Regions from separate parts of the Rahnella sp. CJA17(1/100) genome, predicted to be linked through region 1. Evidence: predicted binding sites of a transcription regulator. Region 1 holds the regulator's gene; the other holds the start of a gene.
The links. Region 1 encodes PhoB, which activates phosphate uptake and scavenging genes when phosphate is short. Its sites were predicted from a motif close to CTGTCATAAAACTGNCNNAT; they were not measured.
Positions count from the first base shown of each region.

Region 2: a site for PhoB is predicted at 5,705-5,724, ahead of phnC (phosphonate ABC transporter ATP-binding protein). Genes of this name have one in related genera too.

Region 1 is NZ_CAWOJA010000010.1:46,735-57,987, reverse strand. Features, by position in the region: gene phoR (phosphate regulon sensor histidine kinase PhoR) at 1-1,288, opposite strand, end outside; gene phoB (phosphate response regulator transcription factor PhoB) at 1,311-2,000, opposite strand; gene sbcD (exonuclease subunit SbcD) at 2,228-3,466, shown strand; gene sbcC (exonuclease subunit SbcC) at 3,463-6,711, shown strand; gene AACU55_RS06045 (ABC transporter substrate-binding protein) at 6,960-7,973, shown strand; gene AACU55_RS06040 (ABC transporter permease) at 7,985-8,749, shown strand; gene AACU55_RS06035 (ABC transporter ATP-binding protein) at 8,746-9,567, shown strand; gene qhpR (AraC-like transcriptional regulator QhpR) at 9,564-10,649, opposite strand; gene AACU55_RS06025 (phosphotransferase enzyme family protein) at 10,834-11,253, opposite strand, start outside.
Region 2 is NZ_CAWOJA010000044.1:126,182-137,434, forward strand. Features, by position in the region: gene pbpG (D-alanyl-D-alanine endopeptidase) at 122-1,060, shown strand; gene AACU55_RS25770 (membrane protein) at 1,130-1,213, opposite strand; gene AACU55_RS17445 (hypothetical protein) at 1,322-1,951, opposite strand; gene AACU55_RS17450 (hypothetical protein) at 2,321-2,959, shown strand; gene AACU55_RS17455 (Yip1 family protein) at 3,137-3,727, shown strand; gene dld (D-lactate dehydrogenase) at 3,867-5,558, opposite strand; gene phnC (phosphonate ABC transporter ATP-binding protein) at 5,765-6,601, shown strand; gene phnD (phosphonate ABC transporter substrate-binding protein) at 6,670-7,602, shown strand; gene phnE (phosphonate ABC transporter, permease protein PhnE) at 7,763-8,626, shown strand; gene phnE (phosphonate ABC transporter, permease protein PhnE) at 8,626-9,549, shown strand; gene AACU55_RS17485 (ribosomal protein uL16 3-hydroxylase) at 9,630-10,751, opposite strand; gene AACU55_RS17490 (NAD-dependent succinate-semialdehyde dehydrogenase) at 10,901-11,253, opposite strand, start outside.

The sequences.
Region 1 (11,253 bases):
CCTGAGGAACAATCAACTTCGGCGCCAGCGTAAACATAAACCGGGTACCGACGCCGACTTCACTCATGACTTCGAGTTTTGAGTGGTGATGGCTGAGCGCATGTTTGACGATTGCCAGTCCCAGTCCGCTGCCGCCGGTCTGACGTGAACGGGCTTTATCGACGCGGTAGAAACGTTCGGTCAGGCGCGGCAGGTGCTGCGGCGCAATGCCCGGTCCGTTGTCGCTGATCTGGAACTGTGCGCCATGCGGCGTTTGTTGCCAGCTGACTTCAATCCGTGTCCCCGCTGGCGTGTGGTTAACCGCGTTATACACCAGGTTCGACACCGCGCTGCGCAGTTGATCTTCATTACCAAAGACCTTCAGCTTGTCGTTTACGCGAAACACCACTTCATGCCTGCCGTTGCTTAACGTTTGCACTTCACGTTCGAGCATGCCGAGCATCACCGGAATATCCACTTTCTCGTGCAAATCAATATTCGCTGAGGCTTCGATTTTCGACAGCGTCAGCAGCTGCTTCACCAGCCCGTCCATCCGCCGCGTCTGTTCCTGCATGGTATCCAGCGCTTTAGTGCGGAAAGGCTCTTCCAGCTTGGCGTCTTCCATCATTTCCAGATACCCCTGCAATACCGTCAATGGGGTTCTCAGTTCATGACTGACGTTAGCGAAGAAGTTACGCCGTGCGCCTTCAAGCTGACGCATCTGGGTCACGTCGCGTGCCACCATCAGCAGTTGTCCTTCGGAATAAGGCATGACGCGAAACTCGACATAATGCTCATTATTGAGTTGTAAATTCAGCGCCCGGCTGAAATCGCGGGTCTGGATCCACAGCCGGAATTCCGGATAACGCAGCAGGTTGAAGATATGTTGCCCGTTATCTTCCGGCCAGCGGAAACCGAGCAAATCCTGCGCCAGTCCGTTACACCAGAAAATATTGCCTTCTTCAGTGGTCAGCACCACGGCATCCGGCAGCGATTCGGCACCGCTGCGAAAACGTTTGATGAGCTGGCCTAATTCGCGACGGCGACGCCGGTTGCGCATCTGCATCTGGTTCAGCCCGTAAAACAGCGGCTCCCAGCTCCAGCGCCCATTCGGCGGCGTAATGCTGCGGTCGAGCCACAGCCAGTGAGAGAGTTTAAGCTGGTTGTAATAATTCCAGCCCAGTGCCGCCATCAGCGACACCAGGAGGAGCCAGCCGAAATGGCCGACGAAAATACCGAGAATTAACGCTGGCAGGCAAAAGAGAAACAATTCACCCGCCAGTCGTTTCCATGACAAACGTTCTAGCACACAGATTCTCCGCTGTGAGGGCTCAATAACGCGTTGAAAAACGGTATCCGGTACCACGAACAGTCTGGATCATTCTGTCATGTCCACTGGTTTCCAGCGCCTTACGTAAACGACGAATATGCACGTCAACCGTGCGATCTTCCACATAAACGTTAGTGCCCCAGACGTTATTGAGCAACTGTTCGCGGCTGTATACACGTTCGGAATGGGTCATAAAGAAGTGTAATAACTTAAATTCGGTCGGCCCCATATCGAGCGCCTGCTCGTTGGCCATCACCCGGTGAGACGACGGATCCAGGCTTAAACCCTGCATGTCGATTACTTCTTCCACCGCCATTGGCGAGATGCGACGCATCACGGCTTTAATGCGGGCAACCAGTTCTTTCGGAGAAAACGGTTTGGTGATGTAATCATCGGCACCCACTTCAAGGCCGCGCACCCGATCTTCTTCTTCACCGCGTGCGGTCAGCATCATCACCGGAATTTCGCGGGTCAGTGCCTCACGTTTAAGATGCTTAATAAACTGAATACCGGAACCGCCAGGTAACATCCAGTCAAGCAGGATCAGTTCAGGGTAAGGTTCAACAAGCTGCCCAATCGCTGAATCAAAATCCTCAGCTTCTACGGCCTGATAGCCATTTTGTTCCAGTACAAAACACACCATTTCACGGATTGGAGCTTCGTCTTCAACCACCAATATACGTCTAGCCATCGTAGGTCCTGCCAATAGGTTAGCGATCTTTTATTTGATTGCGGGCGCCATTATGCGTCAGTTTTGTGACAGATTTATGAATGAAAAGAATGGTTCATTACAGTCAACTATGACAGATAATTTCCGGCCATCTTGCTGAAATTGGTCTGATTTATCGGGGACAGCTTCCCCTGCCGACGTTTATACTTTACCCCATTGTCGTCATCCAGGGTTCATACGGGAGTCTCATGCGCCTGATCCACACGTCAGACTGGCACCTCGGCCAGTACTTTTTCACTAAAAGCCGTGCAGCCGAACATCAGGCATTTTTGCGCTGGCTGACCGGTCAGGTGCAACAACATCAGGTCGACGCCGTGATTGTCGCGGGCGATATTTTCGACACAGGTTCCCCACCCAGTTATGCCCGAGAATTGTATAACCGCTTCGTGGTGGAATTACAGCAAACCGGCTGCCAGCTGGTGGTGCTGGCTGGTAACCACGATTCTGTCGCCACGCTCAATGAATCGCGCGAGCTCCTGTCCTGCCTGAATACGCGGGTGATTGCCACCGTCGGTGAAAACCTTTCTGAACAGATTTTAGTGCTCAGTCAGCGTGACGGGAAACCCGGCGCGATACTGTGCGCTATCCCGTTTTTACGCCCGCGTGATCTGCTCGCCAGCCAGGCGGGACAGTCCGGCAGCGACAAGCAACTGGCATTGCAGGAAGCCATCGCCGCGCATTATGACGCGCTCTGGCAGGCTGCTCAGGCCAGACGTGACGAACTGGGCATGCCGCTGCCTATTATTGCGACCGGCCATCTGACGACTGTCGGCGTCAGTACCTCTGATTCCGTGCGCGACATCTATATAGGTACGCTCGATGCGTTTCCGGCGCAGGCCTTTCCGCCGGTCGATTATGTGGCACTGGGTCATATTCACCGTGCACAATGCGTCGCCAAAACCGAACATATCCGTTACAGCGGCTCGCCGATTGCCCTGAGTTTTGACGAACTGAGCAAAGCTAAAAGTGTGTACTTACTTGATTTTGATGGTGCGACGCTCAACGCCATCGACACACTGGAAATCCCGGTTTTCCAGCCGATGCAGATAATCAAAGGCTCGCTGGTGGAGATTGAACACCAACTGGCACAGTTCGAAGGCGGTGATCCGGCCAAACCGGTGTGGCTCGATATTGAAGTCTCCACCCAGGATTATCTCAGCGACATCCAGCGACGCATTCAGGCGCTGACGGAAGATCTGCCGGTAGAAGTCGTGCTGTTACGCCGCAGCAAAGAACAGCGCATCAACAGTATTGAGCAGCAGGAAAAAGAAACCCTCAGCGAACTGAGCGTCAGCGACGTGTTTGAACGACGACTGGCGCTGGAACCGGACCCTGACGAGCCGCGTCAGGCTCGGATGCGCACGTTGTTTGCGCAGGTGGTTGAACAGGTTAACAACGGTCAGAACGCGGAGGACGGCGCACAATGAAAATTCTCAGCCTGCGTTTAAAAAACCTGAACTCGCTGGAAGGCGAATGGAAAATTGATTTCACCGCCGAGCCGTTTGCCAGCAACGGATTATTCGCCATCACAGGTCCGACCGGTGCGGGGAAAACCACCCTGCTCGATGCCATTTGTCTGGCGCTTTATCATCAGACGCCAAGGCTGAACATTACACCAAGCCAGAATGAACTGATGACCCGCCACACCGCAGAATCGCTGGCCGAAGTGGAGTTTGAAGTCAAAGGTGTGGGTTACCGCGCGTTCTGGAGCCAGCGCCGCGCCAAAAATTCCCCTGACGGCAATCTGCAGGCACCGAAAGTGGAGCTGGCATTGCTGGCCGACGGCAAAATTCTGGCCGATAAAGTGCGCGATAAACTCGATGCCATCGCCACACTGACCGGGCTGGATTTCGGCCGTTTCACCAAATCCATGATGCTTTCACAGGGGCAGTTCGCCGCGTTTCTGAATGCCGATGCCAACGACCGCGCCGAATTGCTGGAAGAACTGACCGGCACCGAGATTTACGGGCTGCTTTCTCAACGCGTGTTTGAGCAACATAAAGAAGCGCGCATTGCGCTGGACGGTCTGCATCAGCGTATGGCCGGAATCGAACTGCTCAGCGAAGAACAGCGCCAGACGCTCGAAGCACAACGTGCTGAACTGAACACGCAGGAAATCACGCTCAGTCAGCAGGCGCAGCAGCGCCAGCAGGATCTGAACTGGCTGCAACAGTGGCAGCAGGTGCAGCAAAAACAGCAGCAGTCTCAGCAACAACTGACCGCCGCAGAGCAGGAAAATCTGGCCGCCGCGCCGCAGTTACAGCAACTGGCGCGCAGCGAACCGGCAGAAAAACTGCGTCCGTTACTCAATGATCGCCAGCGCTGTCAGGATGACGCGCAGCGCCTTCAGCAATTACTGATACAACTGACGCAGCAGCAGGAGCAGCAGATTGCACAGATGACGCCGCTGAGTCTGGCGGTGGAACAGGCGCACACTGCGCGGCAGAAACAGGCGGAAGAACAGCGTCAGATGCAGACGCTGATCGAAGAAAAAATCCTGCCACTGGATAGCGAAATCGCGCAATGGCGCAAATCGCTGGTGGAAACACAACAGGCGGTCAGCGAGTCGCAGAAACAGGCTGGTGAACATAGCGCGACGCTGCAGCAAATCACGGCGGAACGTCAGAAACTGGATGAGGAAAGCCGCCAGCATCACACCCGTCAGGCCGCGCTGACTGAAGCCCTTAACGTTGCACAACAACGTCAGGCTGAACTGGAAAAACAGTACCCGCAGGTAGTGTTACAGAAACGTCAAACCGAACTCATGCAGCTCCGGCCGGTGCGGCAGCAGCTGTTTTCACTCGCGCAAATCTTCCCGCAACTGAACCAGCGCGTGCAGCAACAGCATAAAGATTTTGCGCAGTACCAGACGCTGCTGGCCGAAGAAGAACTGCGTCTGGGCGCGATCCGTCTGCAATGTCAGAAACAGCTGGAGCATCTCAACGACGTTAAAGCACTGCATAAACAGGAAATGCTGATCGTCAGCCTTGAAGCCGAACGCGCGAATTTGCAAAGCGGCAAAGCCTGTCCGCTGTGCGGCTCGACATCACATCCGGCGATTGAACATTATCAGCAGGTTAAACCTTCTGAAACCGCGCAGCGTGTCGAGAAAATGCAACTGGAATTCGATGCAGCAAAAGCCAGCGGTATCGAACTGGCGGCAAAAATTAAAGGCCTGAAAGAGCAACAAACACGGCTGCAAACTCAGCTTGAGCAGGATCAGCAACAACTGAATGCGCATACCCTGAACTGGCAACAACTCAGTGCGCCGCTGAATCTGACGTTTACGCTGCATGATACCGCCGACATCACGCAATGGCTGACCGCCCGCGATGAGGAAGAGCAGCAGTCGCAGGCGCGGCTGAGCCAGCACGAACAGCTGGCGCGGGCTCTGCAACAGGCCAAAGATGCCCTGAACGACGCACTGAATGCACAGCAGAAAGTGCAGCAGCAAAGTGCCTTGCTGACAGAGCGCGTTACCCGGCTGGAAGAGATGCAGGCAAAATCTCAGCAAGACCTTGTGCGGTTGCAAAAGCAACTGGCGGAAGGTGAAAAATCCCTTTCTGAGCTGAATGCCCGACGCCTCGAACTGTTCGGAGAGCGTCAGGTTGCTCAGGTTCGCGAGCACTTACATCAGCAACAACAGGCGACAGAACAAGCGCTGAGTGATGTCCAGACCGCGCTGCATAAGGCGCAGGAACAGCGCGACCAGTTGGCCGGTCAGTTGGCCAGTACGCAGCAGCAACAGTTACAGACCGCCGCACAACTGACGCAGGTGGAACAGGCGTGGCAGCAGGCATTGAGCGCCAGCGGATTTGCGGATGAAGCCGCAGTGAAACTGGCGCTGCTCGACGACGCGTTGCGCCAGCAGCTTCAGCAACGCAAAGAACATCTGCAACAACAACTGGCGCAGGCGCAGGCATTACTGGCGGATGCCCGTCAGCAGCTCGAAAAACATCAGCTTGCCCGTCCTGCACATCTCAGTGAAACCGACAGTGATCTTAACGCCCTGACGGTGCAACAGGCGGAGCTGGCACAACAACTGAAAGTCCTGCAACAACGTCTGGGCGAAGTGAAAAATCAGCTGGAAAGCGACAAGCAACGCCACCATGGTCAGCAGACGCTGATTGCACAGATTGCGCAGGCGCAGCGGACCTGTGATGACTGGGGTTATCTCAACCAGATGATTGGCTCCAGCGACGGCGCGAAATTCCGTAAATTCGCGCAGGGTCTGACGCTCGATCATCTGGTGTATCTGGCCAACCGCCAGCTGGAAAAATTGCACGGACGCTATCTGTTGCAGCGCAAAACCAGCGATGCGCTGGAACTGCAGGTGGTCGATACCTGGCAGGCCGATGCCGTGCGCGATACCCGCACACTATCCGGCGGCGAAAGCTTCCTGGTCAGCCTGGCACTGGCCCTGGCGCTGTCCGATCTGGTCAGCGATAAAACCCGTATCGACTCGCTGTTCCTCGACGAAGGTTTCGGTACGCTCGATGCCGACACGCTGGATACCGCGCTGGATGCGCTCGATAGCCTGAATGCCTCGGGTAAAACCATCGGCGTGATCAGCCATGTCGAAGCAATGAAAGACCGCATTCCGGTACAAATCAAAGTCACCAAAGTGAATGGTCTGGGCATCAGCCGCCTGAGCAGTGAATTTAAAGTCTGACGGCGACTTTCGCGCAGGCATACCGCTAGTGAGATTGCTAGCGGTATGCCCTGTTGTGGATCCTGATTGTGAACACAGGCACAAAAATCGCACCAGCGCAGTGCGTTATCCTTTGCCAACCTGCTGAATTTCCGCTTTTTCGTGCTGATGCGCGTCCCCCGATAAACTGGCACGCCCTGTGCTTAACGTTATGTATACAAGTTGCAGTACAAGTTGCAACGCCTTCATAACCGCTAAGGGAACCGTCCATGAAAAACATCAAACCTGAAGTCGATAAAAAACGCCGCCAGCTGATGAAATGGCTTGCCATCACCGGCGGCGTTTCCACCCTTGGCGGTATGATCCCGACGTCAGTTTTTGCAGCCGACGACGATGAAATTCGTATTGGTTACTGGCCGATTGTCGGCGGTTTGCCGCTGTATGTGGCACTGGAACAGGGCTTTTTTAAACAAGCCGGGCTGAATGTGAAAGGCGTTAAATTCGCCAGTGCCCAGCAAATTGTCGAAGGGATGATCACCGGCAGGATCCACGGCTGCGCCAACGGCACGGCAACCGGCGCGCTGGGACTCGGGGCGATCACTTCACCGGGTCTGTTCAAAATTATCTGTTCTAACCCGTCAAACCATACGCTGGTGTTAGATGAATTTCTGGTGCCGCTGAATAGCCCGGCAAAAGCTATCAGTGACCTGAAAGGCAAAAAAATCGCCTGCGGTCCGGGGATCCAGAACGTCACGATGGCGAAAATTATTCTGGAGAAAAATGGCTTCACTAATCCGTCAGTCATTGAACTGCCGGTCGGACAACACGCGCCTGCTCTGGCCGCCGGGCAAATTGACGGCGTATATACGCTCGAACCGACCGGCACTGTCGGACGCATGAAAAACCTTTCGCGCACACTCGAAACCGGCGTTATTTCTAAATACGTGCTCGGCAACGCCGACGCCCCGTGGTTCGGCGGCGCAGCGGCGCTGAATTCCAGTTTTATCGCCAGCAAGCCGGAAGAAACCAAAAAGTTTATTGCCGCTTATCAGAAAGCGGTGGAATTCATTGCGGCTCACCCTGATAAAGCGCGCGAAAACGTCGCCGGTTACACCAGCATTGAACCGGCGCTGGTCAAAGAAGTGCCGCTGCCGGGCTTCGTGATGTATCCCGATTTGAAAGGCGACAACCTGCAATGGTTCCAGAAGTTTTATGACGTCTTTACGGAAAGAAAAATCTTCAGCAAGCCGGTGGATGTCGCTTCGCTGATCTATCAGGGATAAGGAGAAACAGGATGACTTCACGCTGGTCTTCAAGGTTACTGCCGCTGGTCGGCCCGGTACTGCTGTTTTTATTCTGGCAACTGGCCGTCAGCGCAAAATGGCTGAATCCCGTGCTTCTGCCCTCGCCGGTCGAGACAATCGGCTACATGTTCCAGTCATTTTCCGACGCGTCCATGCGCACCGACATCGGCGCAACCCTTTACCGCACGCTGGTGTCCTTTGCCTTTGCGGCGGTGATCGGCGTGCCGCTGGGCGTAATTTTGGGCAGCAATGAAAAGGTTTACCGCAGCCTGGAATTTCTGATCGACTTCTTCCGCTCCACGCCGTCGTCAGCGCTGATCCCGCTGTTTATGCTGATTTTCGGGATTACTGACGCCAACAAAATCGCCATTGCTGCCTTTGCCGCCGTGCTGGTCATCCTGTTCAACAGCGCATACGGCGTGATGAATGCCAAAAAAACGCGCCTGATGGCCGCCAAAGTGATGGGAATTTCCCGCTGGCATATTTTCAAAGACATCATGCTGATGGAAAGCCTGGCGCAAACCTTTGTCGGCCTGCGCACCGGCGTGTCGATCGCGCTGGTGATCGTGATCGTCGCCGAAATGTTTATCGGATCAGAAACCGGCCTCGGCCACCGGATCATCGATGCCCAGCAGGTGTTTAACATCAAAGATATGTACGCCTCGATCCTGATCACCGGCGCGCTGGGTTATCTGCTCAATCTGGCTTTTTTGCTGATCGAGAAAAAAACCGTCCACTGGAGTAGCAAAGCATGACGCACCCTCTCTCGCTGAATCCTGATTATAAAGGCCCGCAGTTGCCGCAATATGCCACGCGACCGGACACCCATGTGACGATCCGCGGGCTGAGCAAGTCGTTTGCCGGACAGCCGCTGTATACCGACCTGAATCTCGACTTACCGCGTGGAAAGATCGTGTCGATCTTCGGGCCGAACGGCTGCGGTAAATCGACCTTAATGAACATGATCGCCGGGCTGATCCCGGTAGATAAAGGCGACATTCTGTTCGACGGCAAAACGCTGGCGCAAACCACCATTGGCTATGTGTTTCAGAACTACCGCGACGCGCTGTTTCCATGGATGAGCGCCCGCGCCAACATCGCCTATCCGCTGATACGCCACGGCATGAGCAAAGCGGATGTGAATGCGCGGGTCGAAGAACTGACGCAGATGTTTGATATCCGTTTCGACCTGAAACGCTATCCGTATGAGCTTTCCGGTGGACAACAGCAAACTGTGTGCATCATGCGGGCGCTGGCGACGCGTCCGGAAGTGATGTTCCTCGATGAGCCTTTCTCGGCGCTGGATTTCGAGATGACGCTGTTTATCCGCGATAAATTACAGGAAGTGCAACTGGCGACCGGCGTCACTATGCTGATTGTTTCGCATGACCTGGAAGATGCGGTATTTCTGGCGGATGAGATTTTACTGCTGACGCGGCGGCCGACGCAGATTGCGGAAATCGTGCCGTTCGACCTGCCGCGCCCGCGAGGGTCGGAAATCATGAGCCACCCGGAATTTATCCGCGTGAAGGCGCACACGCTGGAAGTCTTTAAACGGGAGATGGCGCTTTAGCTGGCGGCAGTCTGTCGCCACTGACGCGGGCTGACGCCAAACCAGCGGCGGAAAGCCCGCGAAAAGGCACTGACTTCGGAATACCCTAGCAGCAGCGCCATTTCGGAAATCGGCAGTTGTTGCTGTTGCAGATAATGCGTCGCCAGTTCGCAACGGACGTTATCCACCAGTTGGGTAAACGTCAGGTTCTGTTCGCGCAGGCGGCGTTGCAGTGAACTCGGCGACATACCCATTTTTTCGGCCACTTCATCAAGCACCGGCTCGCCGCGTAATAATGCCTGACGTACCCGCGATCGCGCGCTGTCGGTGACCGACTGCTGCGACGGCGCATCCGCATTCAGACGGCGGATCGCATCCTGCATGACCAGCAACAGCGTCTGATCCCGTTCCGGCATCGCCCGCTGTAAATCGCGTTTGACGATCAGCAGGGAATTGTACGGCTGATCGAAATACACCGGCGCATCAAATACTTTGCAGTGTTCATGCCATTGCTGCGGACGCGGATGCTCAAAATGCACCTCACGCGGCGCCCAGTTTTTCCCCAGCCCGTGACGCAATAAATTGAGGATCATCCCCAGCGTCAGTTCCGCATCCTGCCGTCTGCACAGAATGCTGCCATGCCGCACCTGATAATCGAACCGGTAATGATCTCCCTTATCCACCAGCCGCGTCAGCGTATTGTGCTGATGAAAGGGAAAGGCATTCACTACGTTTTGCAGCGCGGTTTCTGCCGAAGAAGAACATAAACCGATGTAGCCAATCAGCCCTAATGACTGCGGTTTGAACTGTTTCCCGTAATGCAAACCGAAGTTATCACAACCTGACTGCGCCGCCGCTTCTTCCAGAACCTGACAGTAATTAGTCAGCCCGAGACTCAGCGTAGGTTGTTGCAGCAATTCAGGATTGATGTGGCAGATGCCGAACACACGATCGACATCTGCCCCTTTGGCCTGAATAAAATCGCTCAGGCCGCTGGCGGCTGCGGCCAGCACCCCCCGGTGACTGTCATTGCTGCGCGTCAGCGCGTTCAGCGCATTGCTGAAACCGGCTCCGGAAGCCGTTGAAGAAAGGCCTGTCTGCATCGTCTTTTACTCCCTTTATGTCGGCAATAAAAAGTGTCGGTGATAAAAGAGAATTGCAAGTTCCGTACCAGCACCTTGCTTCACGTCTCCGGGTGATAACCCAATGCAATACAATGAGATAAATTTTCGGCAGTTTTGCCAGCCGCCCCTGCGCCCTGCTACGACGCCCGCTTTTCGTGCAGCTTCATCCGATCACAAAGGGATGATGCGCCTTCGCCAGATACTCACGGCACAGGCGCAGGCTCTCTTGTTCCCATTCATTGCCAAGGCTTTGCGCCATTTCCGTGGTGGCATGCGATCCGCGCCAGGCCAGCAACTGAATCCGCCGCTGAATAATCAGTGTCGGGATCACCGCCAGATCGGCATCGCTCACGTGACAAATACGTGCGTAACCTTCCAGCCAGTGGCGGACCCACGCCCGCGCCTGCGGATGATGTTCAACAAAACTGATCGCCGCCGCCACATCATGCAGATACCAGCCCATACCGCAGTCATCAAAATCGATCACCCGGGTTTCGCCTTTGTGCAACAGTAAATTCGTCAGGCGCAGATCGGCGTGGATCAGCCCGTAGCGCTGTGCGCTCTTGCCGTAACTTTTCAGCAC
Region 2 (11,253 bases), on a different contig from region 1:
GTGGTGACAGACTTTGTGACAAATAGAATTGAAAATTGCGGGTGCTAAGACTTTTCGCCTCACTTATAATTCCGCCCGCTGTTACGACATATCTTAATGACAACTTTCTAAATACAGAGCAATGCATGTGAAAATCCGTCTTTTGGTTCTGAGCTTATTAGCCTTAAATACAGGCATGTTGTCTGCCCCTGCCGCCACCGCTGCAAAGCATGAGCCGGCCGTCGCCCCGATCGTTCAAATTGCTTCCGGCAGTGCCATGGTGGTGGATCTGAAAAGCCACGAAGTGATTTATTCCCGAAATCCGGATGAGGTGAGGCCGATTGCCTCCCTGACCAAACTGATGACCGCGATGGTGACGCTCGATGCGAATCTGCCACTCGACGAAGTGATCAATATCGATATCAGTAATACACCTGAAATGCGTGGCGTGTTCTCCCGCGTGAAACTGAACAGTGAAATTACCCGTCGTCAGATGATCCAACTGGCGCTGATGTCCTCAGAAAACCGGGCTGCGGCCAGTCTCGCGGCACATTATCCGGGCGGTTATTCTGCATTTATCAATGCTATGAATGCGAAGGCGAAATCGCTGGGCATGACCCATACGCATTATGCTGAACCGACCGGTTTGTCGCCACGCAACGTCTCCACCGCGCGTGATTTAACACGGCTGCTGCTGGCTTCACAGCGCTATCCGCTGATCGGTCAGCTAAGTACGACTGCTGAAAAAACGGCTGTCTTCAGCCATCCGGCGTATGCATTGCCGTTCCGTAATACCAACCATCTGATCATGAACCCGTCGTGGAATATCCAGCTGACCAAAACCGGTTACACCGATGAAGCTGGCCATTGCCTGGCGATGCGTACCACCATTAACGGCAAGCCCGTTACGCTGGTCGTGATGGATGCCTTCGGGAAATTTACGGCCTTTGCCGATGCTAACCGCCTGCGCACCTGGATGGAAACCGGCAAAGCAGTGCCTGTTCCACAGATTGCCAAAAACTACCGTAAGCAGAAAGAGCAGCAGAAAACGCAGCCTTCCGTCGAAGAGGCGGATGATTGAGCAGATGATTGAAATGAAAAAGTCCGGCCAGATGCCGGACTTTTTGTTTTGCAGGGACAGACAACGTGGTCAGAAAATCAGTTTAAACACCCCTGTCAGGGTCAGTAAGCCGACGATAAAGATGATGGCGATGATCCACAGAATAATTTTCATGTTTTCTCCTTAACATAACCTTCAGTCGTCATCGGCCATCCGGCTAAGCCAATGATATTCCTTATCAGTATAGCTTCTGCCTGCATTTTTGCTGTGTGCTTGCTAATTTCAGGCCAGTGCCGCGCGCAGACCACATTCCGGGCTGGTAAGCGGTTTGCCCATTTGGGTCAGTTGTGCCGCACCGGTCATCGAAGCCTGAGCCAGCACCACGCAGGCTGCGCCTCGCCTGTATTCCACATCAGCCGCCGCTGCGATAGCCTGTAAATATCCTGCCAGATCCCCCTGCTTAAACTTTTCCCATGCGCCCGCCACCAGATGGATTTCAAACTGCGCCTGCGGATGTTTTTCCACCTGCGCGAACAACTGCCGCGTCGGCTCCAGGGTCGTTTCGACCGCACAGAGTGCGACCACACTGCCCGCTGTTTTCATGGCCTGTTCCGCCAGCGTCTGATCGACACGCAACACCGGCACCGCGGCACTTTCGCTGGCAAGCGTCGCGGCAGAACCCAGCGTCGAACAGGTCAGTAAAACGCGATCGGCATTTTCACTCAATGCCAGCAGCACATCCGCCGTTTGCTGACGAATTTCTGCAGTCAGCCCGCCCGCCTTTTCGGCTGCAGCCAGTAAATCGGGCCGCGAAACATGCACAAACTTATGCTGATCCAGCCCAAGTTCGTGAGCTGTATTTTCGAAAACCGCAATATTGCTGTCGGCCGTATGTAAGCAGGTAATGCGCATGTAATTCTCCTGATAAGTGTCTGCCTCTACGTTAATGATTTTTTAACCGTACCGCAGACTTTTTTACCTGTAAAAACTGATGAGTTAATGCGGGCTGGAAAATGCCCGGTTTCCCCGGTGCACGCTATGATTTCCATAACCCGCGGCCGTCCGTAATTCCTTAAGTTTGACCTGTTAACGATCACCGTAACAGGTTATTTTCATTGATATTTATTCATTAAAGCAATGCAACTCAATCATATATAGATACATAAGCAATCGCGTATTTATCGAGAAGGAAATTGATTTGAGGTGGTTATTTATCCAGTGCAAACTGTGGCCAGATTAAGGATTTCTAAACAGGGAAAGCTCATGTGAGGGACAACAACTATGTTTCAGCTCAGCAGACGGGATCTATCGCCGATCAACAGGATGCTCTATTTTCCAGGCGCGCCTGCCTGGCCGGAAGATTACAAAGGAAAATCGCTCATGGAAAAGCTCATGCAAAACCAGATCAACAATATTGAAAAGCAGGGAATCAAAAATGGTGAGGAAATTGCCGGGCTGAATCTGCGGGTAGGGAAGGTGGAACAGCAGGTCAGTCAGCTAACGGTAGTGATCACGGAGACGAATCTTCGTGTCGGCAAACTGGAGCACCAGATGGTCACGCTCACTGAAGCGGTGACAGATATCGGGGATCGTGTCGGTAAAACCGAACAGAGCATCGCGCGCATCGACGGGCACCTGCTGAGAATTGACGATCATCTGGTGAGGATAGATAAACAGTTTGAACAGGTAGATAAACAGTTTGATCGTGTAGATGAGCGCTTTGACAAAATAGATCAACGATTTGAGAAGATCGACCAGCGCTTTGAAAAAGTAGATGAACGCTTTGTGAAGATTGAAGCTTCACTGAGTGCAATGCAGGCAATGTTTTACGATCTCATGATTAAACAGACCCGATGGATTGTCAGCATGATGCTGGTACTGGTTGGCGTGACGTTTACGGCTGCACGCTATATTCACTAACGGCGACCTGATACGGTTGATCTCCCATTACGCTGAATTGGCCGTATCAGCAAAGCTGGCAAGAGCGACTATAATATAGACAGGTCGCCACCTTCTTTATGCCCCTGTCTGACGGGCAATCCCGAAGGTTTATCACTGCGCGCTGCTGGCGGCTTTCGGCGTACAAGGGGGTGTTTCATGGCTAATCATGTCTGGGGACTGATATCCAATCCGGGTCCCGAATTGCAACAAATCCAGCGTGAGCGGGAAACCGTTTCACATGTGTATTCCCACCATGTTCTTTTAATGGCGCTCATCCCGGTTGTCTGTTCTTTCATCGGAACAACACAACTTGGCTGGAACTTCGGTGATGGCGAGAAGCTGATGGTTTCCATGTTTACCGCGTCTTATATCGCCGTCATTTTCTATGTTCTGATGCTCGCTGCTGTCGCACTGATGGGGCGGATTATCTACGGAATGGCGCGTCGCTATGACAGCCGCCCGACACTCAACAACTGTATCGTCTTTGCCGGCTACGTGGCCACACCCATGTTCCTCAGCGGGGTCGTAGCACTGTATCCGATGGTCTGGTTATGCCTGTTTGTCGGGCTGATCGGCCTGTGTTACAGCGGATACCTGTTGTATCTCGGCATTCCTAACTTCCTCAATATCGACCGTCGCGAAGGGTTCCTGTTCTCCAGTTCAACACTGGCAATGGGCGTTCTGGTATTAGAGCTGCTTCTGGCTCTGACGGTAATTATGTGGGGTTACGGAACACAGTTATTTTAACTTAATGGCTATCTTACTTGCCATTTTGCCCCCGGGCAGTGCTCGGACTCCTCACGTACTTTATGTACGCTCCGGGTCCTCCGCGCTGTCTGGGAACAAACTGCCTGCGCCGACTACGCCATTCCTCTTTTGAAGGACATTATTCCTGCCAGTTCTTCATCTTACTGGTTTTCCCGATACCCGGATTGAAGGTGTTGGTCGGGTCTGCCTGCCGGTAGAATTCTTTCAAATGTGGTTTTGCCAGATACAAATGGCCGACGTTATGTTCGGCGGGATATTCCGCGCCTTTGGCGTCGAGCAGTTCTAACATCCTGTGTTTCAGCGCCTTGCTGTTTGCGCCTTTTTTGACGATGTAATCCTGATGGAAAACGTGGCACATGAAATGGCCGTAATACAGTTTTGCTACCAGTTGATTGTCGATATCTTCCGGCAATGTCTCGAACCAGTCGCGGTCATTGCGGCGCAGTGCGATATCCAGCGCCAGAATATCTTCCACTTCTTTTTCATGTACCGCGTGATACCGCACGGCGGCACCGGCGGCGGCAAAGCGATGCAGGAAGGCTTTCTTGCCTTCGTCGGCGGAACAGATAAAGAAATCACCCTGACCATCACTAAAGAAACGTGTCAAAAAGGTTCGGGCTTCGTCAATACCGGGGCCGGACATTTTCAGCAGTAAGTGATGTTCAAACCGGTCACGATACTGCTTCATACGCGGTGGCAGATGATTCGGCAGGGCTTTGCTCAGACACTGCATCACGCGGTCGCTGAAATGTTTGGGCAGGAAAGGGACCTTACTGGCGTGTGCATCGAACTTTCCTTTGGCAGTAAACATGTCCGGCATTTTGTCGGTGCCAAGTTTGTCGATCATCAGGAAAGTGTCTTTGCCATAGACTTCGGTGATATCGAAAATATCCCGGTGCATGTATTCCCCTGCCACCGGAAGGTTAGCGAAGTCACGCAGGATCTGGCGGCGTAATTCTGTCAGCACCGCCGTGTCATTGGTGCCGATGTAGAAAACCTGCTGCTGCGTTTCTGCCGGAAACGTATCGAGCCGCACGGCGAAAACCGCCAGCTTGCCCGCACAACCTGAAGCTTCAAATAAACGTCGCTCATCCGCGTTGAAACGCGACGGCGTATCAGCATCCACTTCGCGGACACGTGAGGCATAATCGTGATCCGACGCCAGACGCTGATCATGCTGGATATCGGTTTCCAGATAATCGCCTTTTTCCAGACGAGTCAGGATTTCTTCCGGCGTTTCACCAAGATTAATGCCCAGATGGTTAATCAGCCGCAATTCACCTTGTGCATCGATTTGTGCATAGAGCGCCATTTCGGTATACGCCGGGCCGCGTTTCACCAGCGATCCGCCAGAATTATTACAGATCCCGCCGACCACCGATGCGCCGATGCAGGACGAGCCAATCACTGAATGCGGTTCGCGGTTGTAGGGCTTGAGGATTTTTTCCAGCTTATACAGGGTGCTGCCGGGAAAGCCGATCACCTGATGACCGCCGTCAAGTAACTGGATCGTGTCCAGTTTCAGGGTGCTGAAAATAACAATGTCGCGGTCATAGTCGTCGCCGCTGGGCGTCGAACCTTCGGTCAGCCCGGTATTGGCGGCCTGCATAATGACAATCTTGTCGGCGGCGATGCAGGTTTTGAGCAGTTGCCACTGTTGCAGCAGCGTTTGTGGAAATACGACCGCCAGCGCTTTGCCGCCACCGGAGCGAAACCCTTTGCGGTAGCGTTCGGTGTTGCTGTCGCCGGTTAAAACGTGGCGGCTGCCGGCAATCTCTTTCAGCGTGGCGATGAGTGACTGATTATCCATTTCATCTTCCTTTTTTGATGGGATGCCATCTAATCATAGACTTAAATGATACTTGTTAAGTTAAACGTCATTCGGGATATGGGTTAGGTAATTTCACTTAATCTGTTGCATTTTTGTCATGCGCTGTCCATTAAATCGTCATTGATGTGTCATAAAACTCGCGCTTAATGAACGCCAGATAACCAAAGCAACCGAGAGACAGCATCATGGCGCAAGCTCATCTTAAGCTGGCACAGGCTGAATATCCTCAGACCGGGCCACAGCATCTGAACAAAGTTCTGGACGTCAAAGGCCTGGTGAAATCCTATAAATCGGGTCAGCGTGTCCTGAATGACATCAATTTTGATCTCCACGCCGGTGAGTTCGTGGCGGTAATTGGCCGTTCTGGCGCGGGTAAATCCACCTTGCTGCATGTGCTTAACGGCACGATCCCGCTCACAGATGGCAGCGTAGTATGCCATTACGAAAATGGTGAACAGCAGGAACTGGCCGGGCTTACCGGCAAAGCATTGCGTCGCTGGCGTTCAGGCTGTGGCATGATTTTTCAGGATTTCTGCCTGGTGCCTCGTCTGGATGTCCTGACAAATGTGTTACTGGGGCGTCTCAGCCACACCTCAACGTTCAAATCATTCTTTAACCAGTTCGATGACGAAGACCGCGCCCGCGCCATCTCTTTGCTTGAATGGTTGCACATGCTGCCGCATGCATTGCAGCGTGCCGAAAACCTTTCCGGCGGCCAGATGCAGCGTGTGGCGATTTGTCGCGCGCTGATGCAGAACCCGAAAATTCTGCTGGCCGATGAACCGGTGGCGTCACTGGATCCGAAAAATACCCTGCGCATCATGAATGCGCTGAAAAAAGTCAGCGAAGAGAATATCGCCGTGATGGTCAACCTGCACTCGGTCGAGTTGGTGAAAGATTATTGCACCCGTGTTATCGGCATCGCGAAAGGGCAGATTATTTTCGACGGCCATCCGGACCAGTTAACTGAAGGCATTTTGCACCAGTTATACGGTGAAGAACACGAAGCGATAAACAGTTAAACAATAACGTTATTTATTTTGCAGTGCTTATTTCTACTTTCTCTCAATCTACACAAGGTCATCATTACATGAAGAAGTTATTACGTCTGGCAGTCTTCGTAGCAGGTTCTTTTACTGCAATGCACAGCATGGCAGAAGATGCTCCTAAAGAATTAAACTTAGGTATTCTGGGTGGCCAGAATGCCACCCAGCAAATCGGCGATAATCAGTGTGTAAAAGATTTCTTCGATAAAGAATTAAATGTGGATACCAAACTGCGTAATTCATCCGATTATTCAGGTGTTATTCAGGGGTTATTAGGTAAGAAAGTGGATATGGTATTAAGCATGTCCCCGTCATCTTTTGCTTCGGTTTATATTAATAATCCGAAAGCGGTGGATCTGGTCGGCATTGTCATTGACGATACGGATAAATCCCGGGGTTATCACTCCGTGGTTGTCGTGAAAGCCGACAGCCCGTACCAGAAATTATCTGACCTGAAAGGCAAATCATTCGGTTTCGCTGACCCGGATTCTACTTCGGGTTACCTGATCCCAAACCAGACATTCAAGAAAGAATTTGGCGGCACGACGGATAACAAATACAACAACTTCTTCTCCAGCGTAACCTTCTCCGGCGGCCATGAGCAGGATATTCTTGGCGTGCTGAACGGCCAGTTCGAAGGCGCAGTCACCTGGACTTCAATGATCGGCGACCGCGAAACCGGTTATACCTCCGGTGCATTCAACCGCATGATCCGCATGGACCATCCGGATCTGATGAAGAAAATCCGCATTATCTGGGAATCTCCATTAATTCCTAATGGTCCGATTTTAGTGCGCAGCGATTTGCCACCGGCATTTAAAGCTAAGCTGGTTTCTGCCATTAAGAAACTGGATAAAGATGACCACGCTTGTTTCGTAAAAGCAGTGGGCGGCAAACAGCATATCGGCGAAACGTCCCTGGCTGAATATCAGCAGATTATTGATATGAAGCGTGAACTGACTAAAGGCGGTCGCTAACCCGTAACTCCCTCCCCTGCGAAGGGGAGGGTTGGGGTGGGGTATTAATGGCAACTCAGGAAGCGAAAGCTTTTACCATTATTGTTTTTTTAATACCCCCTCCTGACCTCCCCCTTCGCAGGGGGAGGAATAATGATTATCGCAAATCGGAAATATTATTTTGAACAAAGACTTCAATCGTTATTACCAGCAGATACGCGGTAAACAAAAGCGGGAAGCGCTGATCTGGTCAGGGCTGATGTTGTTGTTATATCTGTGGTCAGGCAATGTTTCCGAACTTAATTTAAAAACGATTATTGTCTCCGCGCCGAGCTTCTTTGATTATATTGGTCAGACGGTGCCGGTATTACACTGGTCATTGTTATTTGCTGACGGTCATACAGAAGGTTCACTGGCGTATTGGGGATATCGTCTCAATATTCAGCTGCCGCTGATTTGGGAAACTATTCAGCTGGCGTTGTCCTCGACGATATTGTCGACGGCGCTGGCAGTCGTGCTGGCTTTTCTCGCCGCCAGCAATACGGATTCGCCTAAATGGGTGAAATTCAGCATCCGTACCTTTGTCGCTTTCCTGCGCACCATGCCGGAACTGGCCTGGGCGGTAATGTGTGTGATGGCGTTTGGCGTCGGTGCCATTCCGGGCTTTATCGCCCTGACGTTACACACAGCCGGCAGTCTGACCAAATTGTTCTACGAATCCATTGAAACCGCATCGGATAAACCGGTGCGCGGACTCAGAGCCTGCGGCGCGGGGCGTTTGCAGCGCATGCGTTTCGCCATGTGGCCGCAGGTGAAACCGATATTCTTATCCTATAGCTTTATGCGCCTTGAAATTAACTTCCGCCAGTCGACTATCCTCGGGCTGGTCGGGGCCGGTGGTATCGGGCAGGAACTGATGACCTCAATCAAACTGGACCGATATGACCAGGTCAGCATGACCTTACTGCTGATTATTCTGGTGGTGTCGGCGATGGATTTTCTTTCCGGTAAATTGCGCAAACGCGTTGTGGAGGGCACTTTCTGATGTTAACTGATGCGCTCGAACCTCATGTGGTCAGCAGCCTGAAGCAGAAGCACGGGCATCTGTTTGCCGCGCAGCGCCGCTATCTGCGCTACCTCGCGATACTGGCTGTCGTGATTACGCTGTACTACGTCTATTTCTTCAGTTATTTCGGTATTCCATGGAGCGAAGTGGTGCGCGGCACCCGCGAAGTAGGACGTTATTTCCTGCGGATGTTTGTCTGGCATAACGTTTCCGAATGGCCGTTTATGTATTATTTTTCGCAAATAGCTATCACGCTGGCGATTGTGTTTTCCGGAACCATCACCGCGTCTTTCCTCGCATTGCCTCTTTCATTCCTCGCGGCGCGTAATGTGATGTCGACGCCGGTTCTCAGACCCGTTTCCATGGTCATCCGCCGTCTTCTGGATGTTTTACGCGGGCTGGATATGGCGATCTGGGGGCTGATTTTCGTTCGTGCTGTCGGCATGGGGCCGCTGGCCGGTGTGCTGGCGATCGTGATGCAGGATTTGGGCTTACTGGGCAAGCTTTATGCAGAAGGGCATGAAGCGGTAGATCGTTCGCCGAGCCGCGGCCTGCGGGCGCTGGGGGCTTCCCCGCTACAAACGCACCGCTTCGGGATTTTCACTCAATCCTTCCCGACATTCCTTGCATTGTCGTTGTATCAGATTGAATCCAATACCCGTTCAGCCGCTGTTCTTGGTTTTGTTGGCGCGGGCGGGATCGGTCTGGTGTATGCGGAAAATATGCGTCTGTGGAACTGGGATGTGGTGATGTTTATCACACTGATTTTAGTGGCTATCGTAATGATTATGGACAAGATTTCCGCGATGCTGCGCGCCAAATATATCCTGGGCGAAGAGATTAGTTTATTCGCACCGGAAGAACGGAAAATGAAGCCGCCGGTTGAGCTTTATCGTTCGTAAATGTTAACGGTCGAAACAGAATAAAAGAAGGCGGCATCCGGGATGGATGCCGCCTTTGCTGTTATTGAATCGCCGGGAGTTTACTCGTCGAAATACCAGTAACCCTGATTCACCAGATCCGTTAACAGAGCGACAAATTCAGGATCCTGCAACGCAGCACCCAGCTCTGTTTTACTGATCAGCGTATAGCGGCACAGCGCATCGGCAGCGGCATGTTGCGATGTTTCCAGCGGCTCGCTGTTAACAAAGAAACGTTCGCCGACGTTGAGAACCCGCAGACCGCTCAGGCGCACCAGGCTTTCGCCCTGCATCAGTGCATCGGCAATTTCATGTGATTCGTATGGCGGTTCGGCTGGCGCGATATCCAGTTCATGGCGCGGCGTAGTGGCGAAACGGCCAAACCATTGTTTGAAATCTTCCGGCTGGCTGATCAGCTCAACCATCATCTGGCGCACACGTTCCAGCTCGTAATCTTCTACTTTACCGGCGTGGTCGCGCAGCCTGAGATCCGGATCGCTGTAATGGCTGCCACCCAGATCGTTTTCCAGCGCGTAGTCAGCAAAACTGCTGATGAAATCGCGGCTGTTAGGGCCACGGAAACCGACGGAATAGTTGAGGGCGGTTTCATGGGTAAAGCCGTCGTGCGGGAAGCCCGGCGGAATATACAGAATGTCGCCAGGTTCAAGATCTTCATCAATGATTGGCGTGAACGGATCCACATGCAGTAACGCCGGGTGCGGACAGAACTGACGCATCGGCAGAGCATCGCCCACGCGCCAGCGGCGGCTGCCCATGCCCTGGATGATAAACACGTCATACTGATCGATGTGCGGGCCGACACCGCCGCCGGGCACGGAATACGAAATCATCAGGTCGTCTAAACGCCAGTCCGGCAATACGCGAAAAGGTTTCACCAGTTCTGCCGCAGGCAAATGCCAGTGGTTTACGGCCTGTGCCAGCAGTGACCAGCCGGTTTCACCCAGCCCGTCGAAATCTTCAAAAGGACCGTTACTTGCCTGCCATTCACCATCTTTATGGCTCACCAGACGGCTGTCCACTTCCGGCTCCATCGCCAGACCGGCTAATTCGTCTGGAGAGATTGGATCAACAAAATTTGAGAACGCTTTTTTGATAACAACAGGTTTTTTTTGCCAGTATTTTTCTAAAAATTCCGGCCAGTCCAGATTGAGTTCATAAGCCATGTGATTTACCCGTGGGAAGACAAACGGGTCTGATTATAGAGAGGCGGTGCTTGAGCGCGCTTTGTCGTGGGTCAAGGCTTGGTAAATGAGGGAGAAAGGAAAAGTGCGGAGAGAGGAAAAAATCCCCCTCCGCAGGGGGAGAAGAAGCATCAGGACTTCGCGGCCAGCACCACCAGTTTCTGGTTCACAAATTCTTTGATACCGAGATCAGAGAGCTCACGGCCGAAGCCCGAGCGTTTCACACCACCGAAAGGCAGTTCAGCAGCGGTATCCGTCGGTGAATTGACGTATACCATCCCGGTTTCAATCTGGCTCGCCAGCTTACGGGCGCGGGTCAGATCGGTGGTAAACAGCGAACCGCCGAGGCCGTAATGTGAGTCGTTGGCAAGTTTCACCAGTTCCTCATCATTTTTCACCACGTACACCTGTGCGACCGGGCCAAAGAACTCTTCGAAATAGGCCGGATTATCGCGGGTAATGTGCGTCAGAATCGTTGGCTCAA